Tardiphaga sp. vice304: one gene and its partner. The protein of the gene in region 1 interacts with the protein of each later gene in a pairwise test. Links are inferred from orthologs where the notes say so. Each region holds a gene or a part of one and is shown in the gene's direction. Other genes may lie near its edges.

What was found.
Region 2: the proteins of cyoB (region 1) and FNL56_RS12955 interact in binary tests that used the Escherichia coli proteins (3 or more experiments, as listed by UniProt). The link is inferred for Tardiphaga sp. vice304 from one-to-one orthologs.

The regions. Positions count from the first base shown.
Region 1 is NZ_CP041402.1:1,344,145-1,352,591, reverse strand. What follows is about bases 3,767-6,701. They hold cyoB (cytochrome o ubiquinol oxidase subunit I), read left to right. Parts: upstream 3,767-4,198; coding sequence 4,199-6,205; downstream 6,206-6,701. Other genes in these bases: cyoC (cytochrome o ubiquinol oxidase subunit III), read left to right, coding at 6,209-6,701; cyoA (ubiquinol oxidase subunit II), read left to right, coding at 3,767-4,176. In the rest of the region: FNL56_RS06390 (acyl-CoA dehydrogenase), read right to left, coding at 1-168; ribB (3,4-dihydroxy-2-butanone-4-phosphate synthase), read right to left, coding at 264-1,355; FNL56_RS06380 (MFS transporter), read right to left, coding at 1,504-2,817; more of cyoA, read left to right, coding at 2,983-3,766; more of cyoC, read left to right, coding at 6,702-6,844; cyoD (cytochrome o ubiquinol oxidase subunit IV), read left to right, coding at 6,841-7,236; FNL56_RS06355 (SURF1 family protein), read left to right, coding at 7,233-7,952; FNL56_RS06350 (YeeE/YedE family protein), read left to right, coding at 8,241-8,447. UniProt on the Escherichia coli protein: Cytochrome bo(3) ubiquinol oxidase is the terminal enzyme in the aerobic respiratory chain of E.coli that predominates when cells are grown at high aeration.
Region 2 is NZ_CP041402.1:2,740,699-2,749,182, forward strand. The notes cover bases 2,764-5,735. They hold FNL56_RS12955 (aminotransferase), read left to right. Parts: upstream 2,764-3,658; coding sequence 3,659-4,813; downstream 4,814-5,735. Other genes in these bases: FNL56_RS12945 (potassium transporter Kup), read left to right, coding at 2,764-3,212; FNL56_RS12950 (rhodanese-like domain-containing protein), read left to right, coding at 3,324-3,650; FNL56_RS12960 (polyamine ABC transporter substrate-binding protein), read left to right, coding at 4,822-5,735. Also shown: FNL56_RS12940 (potassium transporter Kup), read left to right, coding at 1-1,168; more of FNL56_RS12945, read left to right, coding at 1,278-2,763; more of FNL56_RS12960, read left to right, coding at 5,736-5,913; FNL56_RS12965 (lipid A biosynthesis lauroyl acyltransferase), read right to left, coding at 5,965-6,897; FNL56_RS12970 (zinc-binding dehydrogenase), read right to left, coding at 6,897-7,919; FNL56_RS12975 (beta-ketoacyl-ACP synthase), read right to left, coding at 8,008-8,484. UniProt on the Escherichia coli protein: Shows aminotransferase activity with methionine and histidine as substrates, and to a lesser extent also with phenylalanine.

The DNA.
Region 1 (8,447 bases):
CAAATAGGCGTCCGAGACGCGCGGCAGCAGCTTGTCCTGGGCGTAAGCGCGCGCGGTGTCGCGGATCATGCGCTCGTCTTCGGTGAGCTGGTCGTCGAGCAGGAACGCGTCGTCCCACTGGAAATGCGTCGGGGCCGGTCTGTCCTTGGTCTGGGGGCGCACGCTCATCGAAATCCCTTTCAGATCGTTATTTTCTGGCTATTGAAGTGGCGCGTCCTGCTGTCGCAAACCGGAATACGGAACCCGCGCGCAAGACGTCAAGTTTAGGTCTTTGGCGTATCGCCATCAAGCTGTTCGTTGCAGACGATCTCGATACCGAAACCGGACAGGCCCATATATTCGTGGCTCGATGAGCTCAGGTTGCGGATCGAGGTGACGCCGAGATCGCGCAGGATCTGGGCGCCGACGCCGATCTCGCGCCACTGCTTGTTACGGTCGGCCTCCGCCGAGGACGGGGCATCGATCGGCGTCACCGGCACGCCGGCAGCGCCATCGCGCAGATAGACCAGCACGCCGCTGCCGGCCTTCTTGAAGTGCTCCAGCACACTCTGCAGATGCTTCGGGCCGAAGAATATGTCCTTGACGATGTTGGGCTTGTGAAACCGGGTCAGCACGTTCTTGCCTGCGCCGACATGGCCGTAGACGAAGGCGACGTGATGGATCGGGTCGAACGGCGAGCGGTAGGAATAGCCCTGCAGCGGTCCGATCGGGCTGTCGGTGATAAAGCTGGAGACGCGCTCGATGAGTTTCTCACGGGCCTGGCGATGGGCGATCATGTCGGCGATGGTGACGTGCTTGAGGCCATGCTTCGCCGCGAAATCGACGACCTGCTGACCCTTCATCACGGTGCCGTCATCGTTCATCAGCTCGCTGATGACGCCGACCGGCGCCAGATTGGCAAGCTTGCACAGATCGACCGCGGCCTCGGTATGGCCGGAGCGCATCAACACGCCACCTTCCCGCGCGATCAGCGGAAAGATGTGGCCGGGGCGCGAGAAATCATTGGCGCCGGCATTGGGATTGGCCAGCGCGCGGCAGCAGGAGGCGCGCTCGTCGGCGGAGATCCCGGTGCCGTTGTCGGGCTTGTAGTCGATCGAAACGGTAAAGGCGGTGGTGTGGTTCGAGTCGTTGTTCATCACCATCGGATCGAGCCGCAGGCGGCGGGCGTCCTCGGTGGTGATCGGCGCGCACACGATGCCGGAGGTATGGCGGATGATGAAGGCCATCTTCTCCGCGGTGCAGAATGCGGCTGCGACGATCAGGTCGCCTTCGCCCTCGCGGTCGTCATCGTCGGTGACCACGACCATTTCGCCCAGGGCAAAGGCTTGCAGGACTTCGGGAATCGGATGGGCCATGGCGCGCACTCTGTGACAGATAAGGACCATATGGCGCACAGCGGGGAACGGCGCAACCCGCAGCCGCGCGTAGGGCCATGCGGGTTCGCTGTGCGGAATGGCCGTGGGAAGCTCGGCGCGTCGTCGATCCTCTACCAGGGGACAGCGCTCAGTTCTTCTGAGCGAGCTCCTTGTTGATCCCGAGCGCGATCAGCGTGGCCAGCGCGCCCGACAGCAGATAGGCGCCGGCGGCCAGCAGCCCGAAATGGTTGGCCAGATACAGCGCGACGAACGGCGCGAAGCCGGCGCCGACCAGCCAGGCAAGATCCGACGTCAGGGCCGAGCCGGTGTAGCGGTACGTCGTGCCGAAATTCGACGACACCACGCCGGACGACTGGCCGAACGAGAAGCCGAGCAGGATGAAGCCGGTGACCATGAAGACCACTTCGCCGACGGTGCCGCCGTCGAGCAATTGCGGGGCAAAACCGCTGAACACGGCGATCGCCACCGCGCAGCTGCCAAGCAGCGAACGGCGGCCGATGCGGTCGGCAATATAGCCGGACGCAAACATCGCCAGGATGCCGAATACGGCGCCGACGATCTCGATCATCAGGAAGCGTACCGGGTCTTCCTTGGTATAGAGGAACACCCAGGACAGCGGGAACACCGTGACCATGTGGAACAGCGCAAAGCTCGCCAGCGGCGCAAAAGCGCCGATCAGCACATTGCGGCCCTGGTGGCGCACGGTCTCGATCACCGGCGAGGGCTGCAATTCGCGGCTCTCGAACAGGTTGGTGTATTCCGTGGTCGATACGATGCGCAGCCGGGCGAACAGCGCGACCACGTTGATCGCGAAGGCCACGAAAAACGGATAACGCCAGCCCCAGTCGAGGAAATCGGCCGCCGACAGGCTGGTGAGGAAGAAGGCGAACAGCGCGCTGGCGATCATCAGGCCGATCGGCGCGCCGAGCTGCGGGATCATCGCATACCAGCCGCGCTTGCCTTCCGGCGCGTTCAGCGCCAGCAGCGAGGCCAGGCCGTCCCAGGCGCCGCCCAACGCCACGCCCTGACCGATCCGGAACAGCGCCAGCATGATGCCCGACCAGGCGCCGATCTGGGCGTGTCCGGGCAGGAAGGCGACGGCGGCGGTGGAGCCGCCGAGCAGGAATATGGCGATCGTCAGCTTCATGCCGCGGCCGTACTCACGGTCGACCCAGATGAAGATCAGCGAACCGATCGGGCGGGCGATGAAGGCCAGCGCGAAGATGGCAAAGGAATACAGCGTCCCCATCAGGGGATCGGTATTCGGAAACACCAGTTTCGGAAACACCAGCACCGAGGCGATCGCATAGACGAAGAAGTCGAAGAACTCCGAGGTTCGGCCGATGATCACGCCAATGGCGATTTCGCCCGGCGCAACCACGCCGTGCGTCGCGTTGATGCCCCTGGCATCGCGTTCCATCGTCGTCACTTCGGTGGGCATAGTGCTCATGACGTCGGTCATTCCCTGCGTAAAATTCTCATGAAGCCGGCGAGCATTGGTGACTGCGAGCATTCTTGTGCAGGATCGCTACGCGATTTGAGCGCCCACAGTGATTGGACAAAATGTCCAATGTGCGCTCCGCGAAGCCGCGTGTAACGAAATTCCATGCGCATTTCACTATACAGCCGGCTCAGCCGCACCTCGATCCTTCGCGTCGCAGCGGCCCTGCCGCTGGTGGCATTGTTGTCCGGCTGCAACGCGGTCGTGCTTCGTCCGGCCGGCGACATCGCCGCGCAACAGCGCGACCTGCTGCTGATTTCCACCGGGCTGATGCTTCTTATCATCATTCCGGTGATCGCGCTCACTGTGCTGTTTGCCTGGCGGTATCGCGCGGCGAACACCGAGGCGCGCTACGAGCCGGACTGGGACCACTCGACCCAGCTCGAGCTGGTGATCTGGGCAGCACCCTTGCTGATCATCATCTGCCTCGGCGCCATCACCTGGACCGGCACCCATCTGCTCGATCCCTATCGCCAACTCGACCGGGTGTCGTCCGGCAACCCTGTGAAGCCCGGCACGGAGCCGCTGCAGGTGCAGGTCGTCGCGCTCGACTGGAAGTGGGTGTTCATCTACCCGCAGCTCGGCATCGCCACCGTCAACGAACTCGCCGCCCCGGTGAACCGGCCGATCAATTTCCAGATCACCTCGGGTACGGTGATGAACTCGTTCTACGTGCCGGCGCTGGCAGGCCAGATCTACGCGATGCCGGCGATGCAGACCAAGCTGCACGCCGTCATCAACAAGCCCGGCGACTATGACGGCTTCTCCGCCAATTACAGCGGCGCCGGCTTCTCGGGCATGAAGTTCCGCTTTTACGGCCAGAGCGTCGAAAACTTCGACAAGTGGGTCGCCAAGGTCAAGAAGGACGGCACCGCGCTCGATCGTGCCGGCTATCTGAAGCTGGAGGAGCCCTCCGAGAACGAGCCGCCGCGCTATTTCAGCTCGGTGCCCCCCGACCTTTACCATGCCGCGCTCAACATGTGCGTCCAGCCCGGCAAGATGTGCCAGGACGAAATGATGCGGATCGACGTCCGGGGCGGCGGCGGCATGGCCAGCATCAACAACACGCTGCCGCTGGCCAAGGACAAATATGCCCGCCGCGATGCGCCGCTGGCCGCCGCACCGTCCTTCGTGACTACGCTGTGCACCGTCGAAGAGCCGATGGGCACCACCCATGCCCAGGCGTCACCGGTGATCAACCCGCGCGATCCTGCGGCCATGGTCGGCGTCGGTCTGCCAAAACCCGGCCTGCCGCGTCTGCGTCCCTTCAGCATCGCCCGTCTCGGCGAGCCCAGTTAACACCTCCTGCGAAACGGTTTTCATGATGTCTACCCCCGCTCTCGCGATCAGCCCGATCTTCGGCCGCCTCACGCTGGAATCCTTCCCGCTGCATGATCCGATCCTGCTCGTCACTTTCATCGGTGTCATGGTGGGCGGCATCGTTCTGCTCGGCGCGCTGACCTACTTCAAGCTATGGGGTTACCTCTGGAGGGAGTGGTTCACGTCCGTCGATCACAAGAAGATCGGCATCATGTACTGCATTCTCGCGCTGGTCATGCTGGTGCGCGGTTTTTCCGATGCTCTCTTGATGCGCGCCCAGCAGGCGATGGCCTTCGGCGCCAATGACGGCTTCCTGCCCGCGCACCATTACGACCAGGTGTTCACCGCTCATGGCGTGATCATGATCTTCTTCGTGGCGATGCCGTTCGTCACCGGCCTGATGAACTTCGCCGTGCCGCTGCAGATCGGCGCCCGCGACGTGTCGTTCCCGTTCCTGAACAACTTCTCGTTCTGGATGACGGTCGCCGGCGCGCTGATCGTGATGATGTCACTGTTCGTCGGCGAATTTGCCCGCACCGGCTGGCTGGCCTATCCGCCGTTGTCGGGGGTCGGCTACAGCCCGGACGTCGGCGTCGACTATTACATATGGGCGCTGCAGGTCGCGGGCGTGGGCACGACATTGTCCGGCGTCAACCTGATCGCCACCATCGTCAAGATGCGCGCACCCAGCATGAGCATGATGAAGATGCCGATCTTCGTCTGGACCTCGCTGTGCACCAACATCCTGATCGTGGCGTCCTTCCCGGTGCTGACCGCGGTGCTCGCGCTGCTGTCGCTGGATCGCTACGTCGGCACCAACTTCTTCACCAACGATCTCGGCGGCAACCCGATGATGTATGTGAACCTGATCTGGATCTGGGGCCATCCGGAGGTTTACATCCTGATTTTGCCGGCGTTCGGCATCTTCTCGGAAGTGGTTTCGACCTTCTCCGGCAAGCGCCTGTTCGGCTATACCTCGATGGTCTACGCCACCGCCGTCATCACCATCCTGTCGTATCTGGTCTGGCTGCACCACTTCTTCACCATGGGCTCGGGGGCGAGCGTCAACTCGTTCTTCGGCATCACGACGATGGTGATCTCGATCCCGACCGGCGCGAAGATCTTCAACTGGCTGTTCACGATGTATCGCGGCCGGATCCGCTTCGAACTGCCGATGATGTGGACAATCGCGTTCATGATCACCTTCGTGATCGGCGGCATGACCGGCGTTCTGCTCGCGGTGCCGCCGGCCGACTTCGTGCTGCACAACTCGCTGTTCCTGATCGCGCATTTCCACAACGTGATCATCGGCGGCGTGCTGTTCGGCCTGTTCGCCGGCGTCAACTACTGGTTCCCGAAGGCGTTCGGCTTCAAGCTCGATCCGTTCTGGGGCAAGATCTCGTTCTGGTTCTGGGTGCCGGGCTTCTACGTCGCCTTCATGCCGCTCTACGTGCTCGGCCTGATGGGCGTGACGCGCCGCCTGCGCCACTTCGACGATCCGTCGTACCAGATCTTCTTCATCGTCGCCGCCATCGGCGCCGTGATGATCGCGATCGGTATCGGCGCCATGCTGATGCAGTTCGCCGTCTCGATCTGGAATCGCGAAAAGCTGCGCGACACCACGGGCGATCCCTGGAACGGCCGCACGCTGGAATGGGCAACCTCGTCACCGCCGCCGGACTATAACTTCGCGTTCACCCCGGTGATCTACGACGGCGACAGCTACGCCGACATGAAGAAGCGCGGCTACGTTCGTCCGACCAGCGGGTTCAAGCCGATACACATGCCGAAGAGAACCGCCACCGGGGTCTATCTGGCGGGGCTGAGCATGGTGATGGCGGTCGGCCTGATCTGGTACATCTGGTGGCTGGCAGCCTTAAGCTTCGTCGCTCTGCTGGCGGTCGCCATCCACCACACCTTCAACTATCATCGCGATTACCACATCCCCGTCGAGGAAGTGATCGCGACCGAAGATGCGCGCACGCGTCTGCTGACGGCCGGAGTCTGATCGATGTCGACAGCCAACATTCTTCCCGAGGCCGAAACCACGGTGCCGTCGTTCTACCTGAGCGACGACGCGGACCACTCCGAGGGCGGCAGCACGATGCTGGGGTTCTGGCTCTATCTGATGAGCGATTGCCTGCTGTTCGCGATGCTGTTTGCGATCTACGGCGTGGTCGGCGCCAACTATGCCGCAGGTCCTTCGCCGAAGGACCTGTTCGAACTGCCACTGGTGGCGCTCAATACCGCGATGCTGCTGTTCTCGTCGATCACCTACGGCTTTGCGATGCTGTCGGTGCAGGAGAACGACAAGCGGTCGTCGCTGATCTGGCTGGGATTGACCGGCCTGTTCGGCCTCGCCTTCCTCGGCATCGAACTGCATGAGTTCCACAGCCTGATCCACGAGGGCGCCACGCCGCAGCGCAGCGCTTTCCTGTCGGCGTTCTTCACGCTGGTCGGTACCCACGGCCTGCACGTCACCTTCGGCCTGATCTGGCTGGGCACGCTGATGGCGCAGGTCGGCAAGCATGGCCTGATCCCGGCCAACAAGCGTCGCCTGATGTGCCTCAGCCTGTTCTGGCATTTCCTCGACGTGATCTGGATCGGCGTCTTCACCTTCGTCTATTTGCTGGGAATGCTGCGATGACCGCTCACGACACGCCTAACGCGGCAGCCCACGGCGATACGCATCACGACGACGGCGCCGCGCATGGCTCGCGCCGCGACTATATCGTCGGCTTCGTGCTGTCGGTGATCCTGACGGCGATTCCGTTCTGGCTGGTGATGTCCGGCACGATCGAGAACAAGCAGGTCACGGCTTTCATCGTAATGGCCTTCGCGCTGGTGCAGATTGTCGTGCACATGGTGTACTTCCTGCACATGAACTCGAAGTCCGAGGGCGGCTGGACCGTGATGGCGATGATCTTCACGGTGATCGTGATCGTCATCGCGCTGTCCGGTTCGTTGTGGGTCATGTACCACCTCAACACCAACATGATGCCGACGATGTCGCCGGAAGCCATGAAGAACATGCCGTGAGCCGCGCGGGCGACGGCGTCTCTCCTTCGCCACGCCCGCTGCGATTCCATCTGCTGTTCGGCACCGTGGTGCTGGCCGCCGCCTTGCTGCTGGGGCTCGGCATCTGGCAGGTCGAGCGCCGCGCCTGGAAGCTCGATCTGATCGCGCAGATCGACGCGCGCGTCGATGCGCCCCTGGTCGATGCGCCCGCTCCCGCCGCCTGGCCCTCGATCTCCGCCGCCACCGACGCCTACCGCCATGTCCGCGCTTCGGGCGAGTGGCTGCGCGACAGGGATACGCGGGTGCAGGCCGTCACCGCGCAGGGGGCTGGAAACTGGCTGCTGACGCCGCTGCGCACCGACGCCGGCTTCATTGTCCTGATCAACCGCGGTTTCGTGCCCACCGACAACAAGGCGGCGCTGCCGGCGCTGCCGCCGCGCGCCGAAATCACCGGCCTGCTGCGCATCACCGAGCCGAAAGGCGGCTTCCTGCGCGCCAACGACCCCGCAGCCGACCGCTGGTTCTCGCGCGACACAGCCGCGATCGCGCAAGCGCGGGGGCTCGGTGAGGTTGCGCCGTATTTCATCGATGCCGCGGAGGATCCGTCGCAGCCGGTGCCGGTCGGCGGGCTGACCGTGATCCGCCTGCCCAACAACCATCTGGTCTATGCCGCGACGTGGTTCGTGCTGGCCGGCATGGTCGGCGCGTTTGCCGTCAGGCTGTGGCGGCGGGATTGAATTACGGTACCCGCCGCCGTCATTGCGAGCTCAAGGAATGCCTCTGGCTTTCCCCTTAGCAAAGCGACGCGGCAATCCAGAAAGCCGCACGCGCGGAAAAAACTGGATTGCTTCGTCGCAAGGGCTCCTCGCAATGACGGGGAGAGGCCTGCGGTTCCTTCTTGCCTCGGCCCCGCGTGAGCGAAGCTTCGCTAGGGGGCGGAGGTGGAACGACCAGCCTCTCCGCGCTTGATCGCAGGCCGCAATCGTATATCTATCGATCATACTAATCACTGCAAGGCCTGCCCCATGACCGACATGTCCGTCGATGCCCCGCTGTTGTCCGGCCGGCCCGTTGGCCTCGGCATCAACGGAAAGGTCACCGCCATCGCGCTGGCGCTGCTGGCCGGCGGCGCGGTGGCGCTGGCTTATGTGTTCGCGTGGCGGCAGGGCGCGCTGTACCTGCTCGGCGGCGCGCTCGGTCTGACGTTGTATCACGCGCTGTTCGGCTTCACC
Region 2 (8,484 bases), 1.4 Mb from region 1 along the record:
TCTTGGCCATTTTGGCCGCCGGCCGATCCAGTATGGCTGGTTCTTCTTCGTGCTGCCGGCGCTGCTGATCAATTATTTCGGGCAAGGCGCTCTGGTGCTGTCGAATCCGGCCGCGATCGAGAATCCGTTCTATCGGATGGCGCCGGAATCGATGCTGCTGCCGCTGATCGTGCTGGCCACGGCCGCCACCGTCATCGCCAGCCAGGCCGTCATCACCGGCGCCTATTCGCTGGTGCGCCAGGCGGTGCAACTCGGGCTGCTGCCGCGCTTCGAGGTGCGCTTCACGTCCGAGACCCATGCCGGGCAGATCTATCTGCCGCGCGTCAACCGCCTGCTGCTGATGGGCGTCATCCTCTTGGTGCTGCTGTTCAAGTCGTCGAGCGGTCTGGCCTCCGCCTACGGCATCGCCGTGTCCACCACGATGGTCGCCGACGGGATCATGGGCTTCGTGGTGATCTGGAAGCTGTGGAACTGGAAGGCCGCCACCGCGGCGGCCGTGATCGCCCCGCTGGTATTCGTCGACCTCGCCTTCCTGAGCGCCAATTTGCTCAAACTACTGGAAGGCGCCTGGGTGCCGCTGCTGTTCGGCGTATTGATGGCGATGGTGATCTGGACCTGGCGCCGCGGCGCCGCCATCCTTGTCGCCAAGACGCGGCGCATCGAGGTGCCGCTGCGCGACCTGATCAAGAGCCTGGAGAAACGCCCGCCGCACATCGTCAAGGGCACCGCGGTATTCCTGACCTCCGATCCGGAATTCGTGCCGACCGCGATGCTGCATAACCTCAAGCACAACAAGGTGCTGCACGAGCACAACGTGATCCTGACCATCGAGACGGCGCAGACGCCGCGGGTCGATCCGTCCGAGCGGGTCAAGATGGAGAATGTCAGCGATAAGTTCTCCACCGTGCGGCTGCGCTTCGGCTTCATGGAATCGCCGAACGTTCCCAAGGCGCTGGTAATCGCGCGAAAACTCGGCTGGCAGTTCGACATCATGGCGACGTCGTTCTTCGTGTCCCGGCGCTCGCTGAAGCCGTCGGCGCAATCCGGCATGCCGCTCTGGCAGGACCACCTGTTCATCGCGCTGAGCCGCTCGGCCAACGACGCCACCGATTATTTCCAGATCCCGACCGGCCGGGTGGTCGAGGTCGGCACCCAGGTGACGATCTAGCGTTCGACATTTCGCGTGGCCGAGACCCGAAAATACGCTATACGCCGTGCTACGCGCAGGCCTCTAAGCGGCCTCGCTTAGCGTTGCCGCAGCCCTGATCGAGGCCACCATGACCAGCGAGAATGCAGTCCCCGCCGCGGAAACGCCGGTGGCAGCCGAACATGGCGGCGCGCATTCCACCGAAGGCTTCAAGTCCCTGATGCTGGGCAGCATCGGCGTCGTCTATGGCGACATCGGAACCAGCCCGCTGTACGCGCTCCGCGAGGCGCTGGTCGCCGCCGGCGGTCACACGGCTGGTGGCATCAGCAACGAGGCCGTGCTCGGCGTGCTGTCGCTGATCCTGTGGGCGCTGGTGATCGTGGTGACGCTGAAATACGTGCTGATCCTGCTGCGCGCCGACAATCATGGCGAAGGCGGCACGCTGGCGCTGATGGCGCTGGCGCAGCGCGCCGTGGGGAAGGGCGGCGGGGCCTCGGTCATCGTGCTGCTCGGCATCATCAGCGGCGCACTTTTCTATGGCGACGCCGTGATCACGCCGGCACTGTCGGTGCTGTCGGCGATCGAAGGCATCAAGCTCGTGACGTCGGCCTTCGATGCCTATGTCGTGCCGATCACCATCGTCATTTTGATCGCGCTGTTTGCCGTCCAGTCGCGCGGCACGGCGCGGGTGGCGGCGTTCTTCGGTCCGATCATGTGCGTCTGGTTCACGGTGATCGCCGTCGCGGCGATCCCGCCGATCGTGAAACACCCGGAGGTGCTGTACGCGCTCAATCCCGTGCATGCGGTCAACTTCATGCTGCATCACGGCATCATCGGCTTCGTCACGCTGGGCGCGGTGTTCCTCGCGGTCACCGGTGCGGAGGCGCTGTATGCCGACCTCGGCCATTTCGGCAAGCGGCCGATCCAAACCGCGTGGCTGTACATCGTGCTGCCGTCGCTGGCGATCAACTATCTCGGCCAGGGCGCGCTGGTGATCGGCGATCCCACCGCGCTGGAGAACCCGTTCTTTCTGATGTATCCCGACTGGGCGCTGATCCCGATGGTCGCGCTGGCGACGGCGGCTACCGTGATCGCCAGCCAGGCGGTCATTACCGGCGCCTATTCGCTGACCCGGCAGGCGATCCAGCTCGGCCTGCTGCCGCGCTTCGAGATCCGGCACACCTCGGAATCGCATTCCGGCCAGATCTATATTCCGCGCATCAACATGCTGCTGCTGGTCGCCGTGGTGCTGCTGGTGCTGCTGTTCAAATCGTCGAGCGCGCTGGCCTCGGCCTATGGCATCTCGGTGACCGGCACGATGGTCGTCACCGCGATGATGGGGTTCGTCGTGATCTGGCGGGTGTGGAAGTGGAAGCCCTGGGCCGCCGCCCTGCTGATCGTGCCGTTCCTGCTGCTCGATCTCACCTTCTTTGCTGCCAATTTGCTGAAAGTGTTCGACGGCGGCTGGGTGCCGCTGCTGCTCGGCGGCATCGTCATCCTGCTGATGTATACGTGGCGGCGAGGCAGCCGGCTGCTGTTCGAGAAGTCACGCAAGCTGGAATTCCCGCTGAAGGACCTGGTTGCGATGATGGAGAAGCGGCCGCCGCAGCGCGTGCCGGGCACCGCGGTGTTCCTGACCAGCGATCCGGAATCCGCGCCGACCGCGTTGATGCACAGTCTGAAGCACTACAAGGTGTTGCACGAGAAGAACGTCATTCTCACCATCGAGACCGCGTCCACGCCGCGCATCGATCCCGCCGACCGGGTCCGGCTGGAAGAGATCAGCGCCACCTTCAGCAAGGTGACGCTGCGGTTCGGCTTCATGGAATCCCCGAACGTGCCGAAGGCGCTGGCTATCGCGCGAAAACTCGGCTGGCAGTTCGACATCATGTCGACGTCGTTCTTCCTGTCGCGCCGTGCGCTGAAGCCGGCAACCCATTCCGGCATGCCGCGCTGGCAGGACCTTTTGTTCATCTCGCTCAGCCGCACCGCCAACGATGCCACCGATTACTTCCAGATCCCGACGGGCAGGGTGGTCGAAGTCGGCACCCAGGTGACGATTTAACGAACCCCGGACGCTTGATTTTCGTCCCGCAAGAGGCGACGTTGGCGCCGAACGGACGGGTAGTCCGACTGCAAAATACGCTCCGGAATGTCGGGGCGTCAGGAGGTTTTGGTGGCCGAACATCATCGCGTGACGAATCTGGCGCCCGAAGACGTCGCTGAGGGTATCAAGGACGGCCGCTATCTGCTGGTCGATGTCCGCGAGCCCAACGAAGTCGAGGCCGAGGCCTATCCGGACGCCGTCGTGGTGCCGCTGTCGGGCTTCGACAGTGCCGATCTGCCCGATCCCCAGGGCAAGCAGATCGTGTTCGCCTGCCGCTCCGGCAAGCGCTCGGTGACCGCCTCGCTCGCCGCGCAGGTCAATGGCTTGCCCTACGACAAGCACCTCGCCGGCGGCATGCTCGGCTGGAAAGCGGCCGGCCTGCCGACCAAGGCCTGATCCCTGCGATGAACCCGATCTTTGCGAACCTGCCGGTCACGGTGTTCGAGGCGATGTCGCAGCTCGCGCGCGACAACGATGCCATCAATCTCGGTCAGGGCTTTCCGGATGATCCGGGCCCGCTGGACATCCGCCAGGCGGCGGCCGATGCCGTGCTCAACGGCTACAACCAGTACCCTTCGATGATGGGCCTGCCGGAGCTGCGGCAGGCGATCGCCACGCATTACGGGCATTGGCACGGCCTCGACCTCGATCCGATGGCCGAGGTGATGGTGACCTCCGGCGGTACCGAAGCTTTGACCACGGCGATCCTCGCGACGGTCGAGCCGGGCGACGAAGTGGTGTGTTTCCAGCCGGTCTATGATTCCTATCTGCCGGTGATCCGCCAGGCCGGCGGCATCCCCCGGCTGGTCAGCCTGAAGCCGCCGCACTGGCGCCTGACCGAGGAAGATCTGCGCGCGGTCTTCAATCACAAGACCAAGGCGGTGCTGTTCAACAACCCGCTCAACCCCGCGGCCGTCGTCTATCCGCGCGAGGATCTCGAACTGCTGGCGAAATTCTGCCAGGAGTTCGACACCATCGCAATCTGCGACGAGGTCTGGGAGCACGTCGTGTTCGAGGGCTTCCAGCACATTCCGCTGATGTCGATTCCCGGCATGCGCGACCGCACCATCAAGATCGGCTCGGCCGGCAAGATATTTTCGCTGACCGGCTGGAAGATCGGTTTCGTCTGCGCCGCCCCGCCTTTGCTGCGCGTCTGCGCCAAGGTGCACCAGTTTCTGACCTTCACTACCGCTCCGAACCTGCAGACGGCTGTTGCCTATGGGCTCGGCAAGCCCGATGCGTTCTTCAAGGAGATGCAAACCGGGCTGGCGCGCAGCCGCGACCGGCTCGCCGCCGGTCTGCAGCAGATCGGCTTTCCGGTGATCCAGTCGCAGGGCACGTATTTTCTCACCGTCGATCTCTCGCCGCTCGGGCTCAACGAGACCGACGAGGCGTTCTGCAAGCGCATCGTGCATGACTACAAGGTCGCAGCGATTCCGGTCTCGGCGTTCTATGAGGAAGACAAGGTGAGCTCGGTGGTGCGGTTCTGCTTCGCCAAGAAGGACTCGACGCTCGACACCGCGCTGGAGCGCCTGCACGACGCGGTGCATCGCCGTTAGGAGAGACCATGCTCGTCCGCATCATCGCCGCCTGTGCCGTTTCGGTCGCGCTGTCGGTGCCCGCACAGGCGCAGGAGCGGGTGGTCAATTTCTACAACTGGTCGAACTACATGGCGCCGGGAGTCCTCGAGGACTTCACCAGGGAGACCGGCATCAAGGTGGTCTACGACACCTTCGATGCCAACGAGACGCTGGAGACGCGGCTCCTGGCCGGCAAGTCGGGCTATGACGTCGTGGTGCCGACCGCCTATTTCCTGCAGCGTCAGATCGCAGCCAAGATCTTTCAGAAGCTCGACAGATCGAAACTGCCGAACCTCGCCAACGCTTGGGACGCCGTCACCGGCCGGCTGAACACCTATGATCCCGGCAACCAGTTCGCCGCCAATTACATGTGGGGTACCACCGGCATCGGCTATAACGTCAAGGCGGCCCGGCGAATTCTCGGCGCCGATGCCAAGGTCGACAGCTGGGACATCGTGTTCAAACCGGAGAACCTGGCGAAGTTCAAGGAGTGCGGCGTTCACATGCTGGACTCGGCCGACGACATTCTGCCGGCGGCGCTGAACTGGCTCGGCATCGACCCCAACTCAACGAAACAGCCCGATCTCGACAAGGCTGCCGAAACCGTCGGCCGTGTCCGCTCGTCGGTACGAAAATTTCACTCCTCCGAATATCTCAGCGCGCTGGCGACCGGCGAGATCTGCCTCGTGGTTGGCTGGTCCGGCGATATCATCCAGGCCCGCGCGCGGGCGGATGAAACGAAAAACGGCGTCGAGATCGGCTATGCCGTGCCGAAAGAGGGGGCGCAGATGTTCTTCGACAATCTGGCGATCCCGGCAGACGCGCCGCATGTCGCTGAAGCCCATGCGCTGATCAACTATCTGTACCGGCCGGACGTGGCGGCGAAGAATTCCAACTATCTCGGTTATGCCAACGGCAATCTGGCGAGCCAGAAGCAGGTCGATCCGAAGATCTTGAACGACAAGACGATCTATCCGGACGACGCGATGCTGCAGAAGCTGTTCATCATCACGGCGCGCGATCCCGCCACCCAGCGGGTGATCAACCGGTTATGGACGCGGGTGAAGACGGGGCGGTAGCGCATCGGGCGCCTATCTTCACCTCTCCCCAACGGGGAGAGGTGAAGAAAGCTACCGCCATCTCCGATGCAGCCACAGCCACTGGTCGGGATATTCGCGGATCCAGCCTTCCAGAACGCTGGTCACCGCCTGCATGGTGCCCTGCACATCGACCTTGCCGTCGGCTGTACGCACCGGCTTGACCTCTTCGGACAATTCGGCGCGAAAACGGTGGTTGGGCAGGCGGATGATACGGACGCCGTGGATCGGGCAGTCGACCTGGCGCAAGAGGCGCGCCAGCATCGGATTGGCGTTGGTCTTGCGGCCGAAGAAATCGACCTGGACGCCGTTCCGGAACCACTGGTCGATCAGCATCGCGACGTGCTGGCCGTCGGAAAGCGCATGCGCCAGCTTGACCGGGGCGTCGTGGCTGGCTGCAACCATCGTGCCCATATTCACGGCGCGGATGCGCTCTATGGTGCGGTTGACGGCCTCGATGTTCGGGCGGCGATACAGCACCGTCGCCTCCAACCCGTGGGCGACCGCGGCAAGCGCCGGCAATTCCCAATTGCCGAGATGGGCTGCGAAGATCAGCGCGGGCTTGCCGTCGAGGCGGAGCTGCGCGAACAGCTCGTGGGTGCGCTCCGGGATTTCGATGCGGCTCAGTTCGGGATGCGCGGGATCGTGCTCCCAGACGTGATCGAGATGCGCGAATTCGGCCGCGAAGCGGCCCATGTTGCCCCACACGCCGGCGAGAATCGTCTCGATTTCTTCGGGCGATTTTTCCGGAAAGGCCGCGGTGAGGTTGGCGCGGCCGATCTTGTCCTCGCGGAATAGCGGACCGATCTTCTGCGTGATTTTCGCGAACAGCTCGGCGGTCTTGATCGGGTCGAAATAGCGCGTGGTGCGGAGCAGGGCGATCGTCAGCGCGCCGACGACCGCTTCGCCCGCCGGCTTTATGGCGTTCCGAATGATTGCACGGGCGCGGAGGAACAGCCGCAGCATCAGAAGTGGACGATGATCTTGCCGAACACCTGGCGGCTTTCCATCCGCTTCAGCGCGGGCTCGACGTCCTCCATCGATACTTCGGTGTCGATCACCGGCAACATGCCGTCAGACATCTTTTCCAGGCTCTCCGCGATGTTCTTCATCGTCGCGCCGAACGAGCCGAAGATGCGGTACTGCTGCTGGAACAGTTGCATCAGGTTGATGGTCGTGGTCGGACCCGAGGTCGAGCCGCAGGTGACGAGACGTCCGCCGCGCTTCATCACCAGCAGCGAGCCGTTGAAGGTGTCGGCACCGACGTGTTCGAACACGACGTCGACGCCCTTCTTCTTGGTGATTTTTCGCGTTTCGCCCTCGAAGCGATCCTTGCGGTAGTTGATCACATAGTCGGCGCCGAGCGCCTTGACGCCCTCGATCTTGGAGTCGTCGCCGACCGTGGTGATGACGGTGCAGCCGATCTTCTTGGCCATCATGATCGCAACCGTGCCGATGCCGGAGCCGCCGGCATGCACCAGAATGGTCTCGCCCGGCTGCAGCTTGGCATTGTCGAACAGCATGTGTTGCACGGTCGAGAATGCGATCGGCGCGCAGGCCGCATCGCGCAGGCTGACATTGTCGGGTACCGGGATCACCAGCCGCGCCGGCATGTTCATCAGCTCACGCGAAAAGCCGTCGAGATGAAAGCCGTAGAGACCGCCGACGTTCTCGCAGAAATTGTCGCGACCCTCGACGCATGGCTTGCAGACGCCGCAGGTCTTGGCGCCGTACATCACGACCTTCTGGCCGGGCTTGAAGTTGGTCACGCCTTCGCCGACCGCGACGATCTCGCCGGAGGCTTCGGCGCCGACCGCGAGCGGCAGCTTGCGCTTGGCGAAGGCCATGCCGCGAAAGCCCCAGACGTCGATGTGATTCAGCGCTACCGCCTTGACGCGGATCTGCACTTCGCCGGCCTCGGGCGGCGGCGGGGCAGGCTGATCGACGACGACGAGTTCACGATCGGCAACGAGATTGAGCGCACGCATGACCTGCGTCTCCGACAATAAGGAATTTCAGATGGTTGCGTATCGCCGGTTCACGCTAGGGCGTCAACCGGAGGCAGTCGCGCGAAGCCTAAATCGGCTCGCGCGTCACGATCAAAGAGGCGTTCTGGCCGCCGAAGCCGAACGAGTTCGACATCACAGCGGTGACTTTCGCGTCGCGGGCGGTATTCGGGACCACGTCGAATGGAATCGCGGGATCGGGAACATCGTAATTGATGGTCGGCGGGATCCGCTGGTGCTCCAGCGTCAGCAGCGAGAATACCGCCTCGACCGCGCCGGCGGCTGACAGCGTGTGTCCCACCATCGACTTGTTGGAGGACACCGGAATCTGCTTGGCGCGTTCGCCGAACACGGTGGAAATGCCGAGATACTCCATCTTGTCGTTTTCCGGCGTGCCGGTGCCATGCGCGTTGATGTAGTCGATCTGGTCGGAGACCAGACCCGCATCGAACAGCGCATTGTTGACGCAGCCGACGATCGGCTTGCCATCGGGGCTCGAGCGCGTGCGGTGGAAGCTATCGGAGAGTTCGCCGCAGCCGGCGACGAT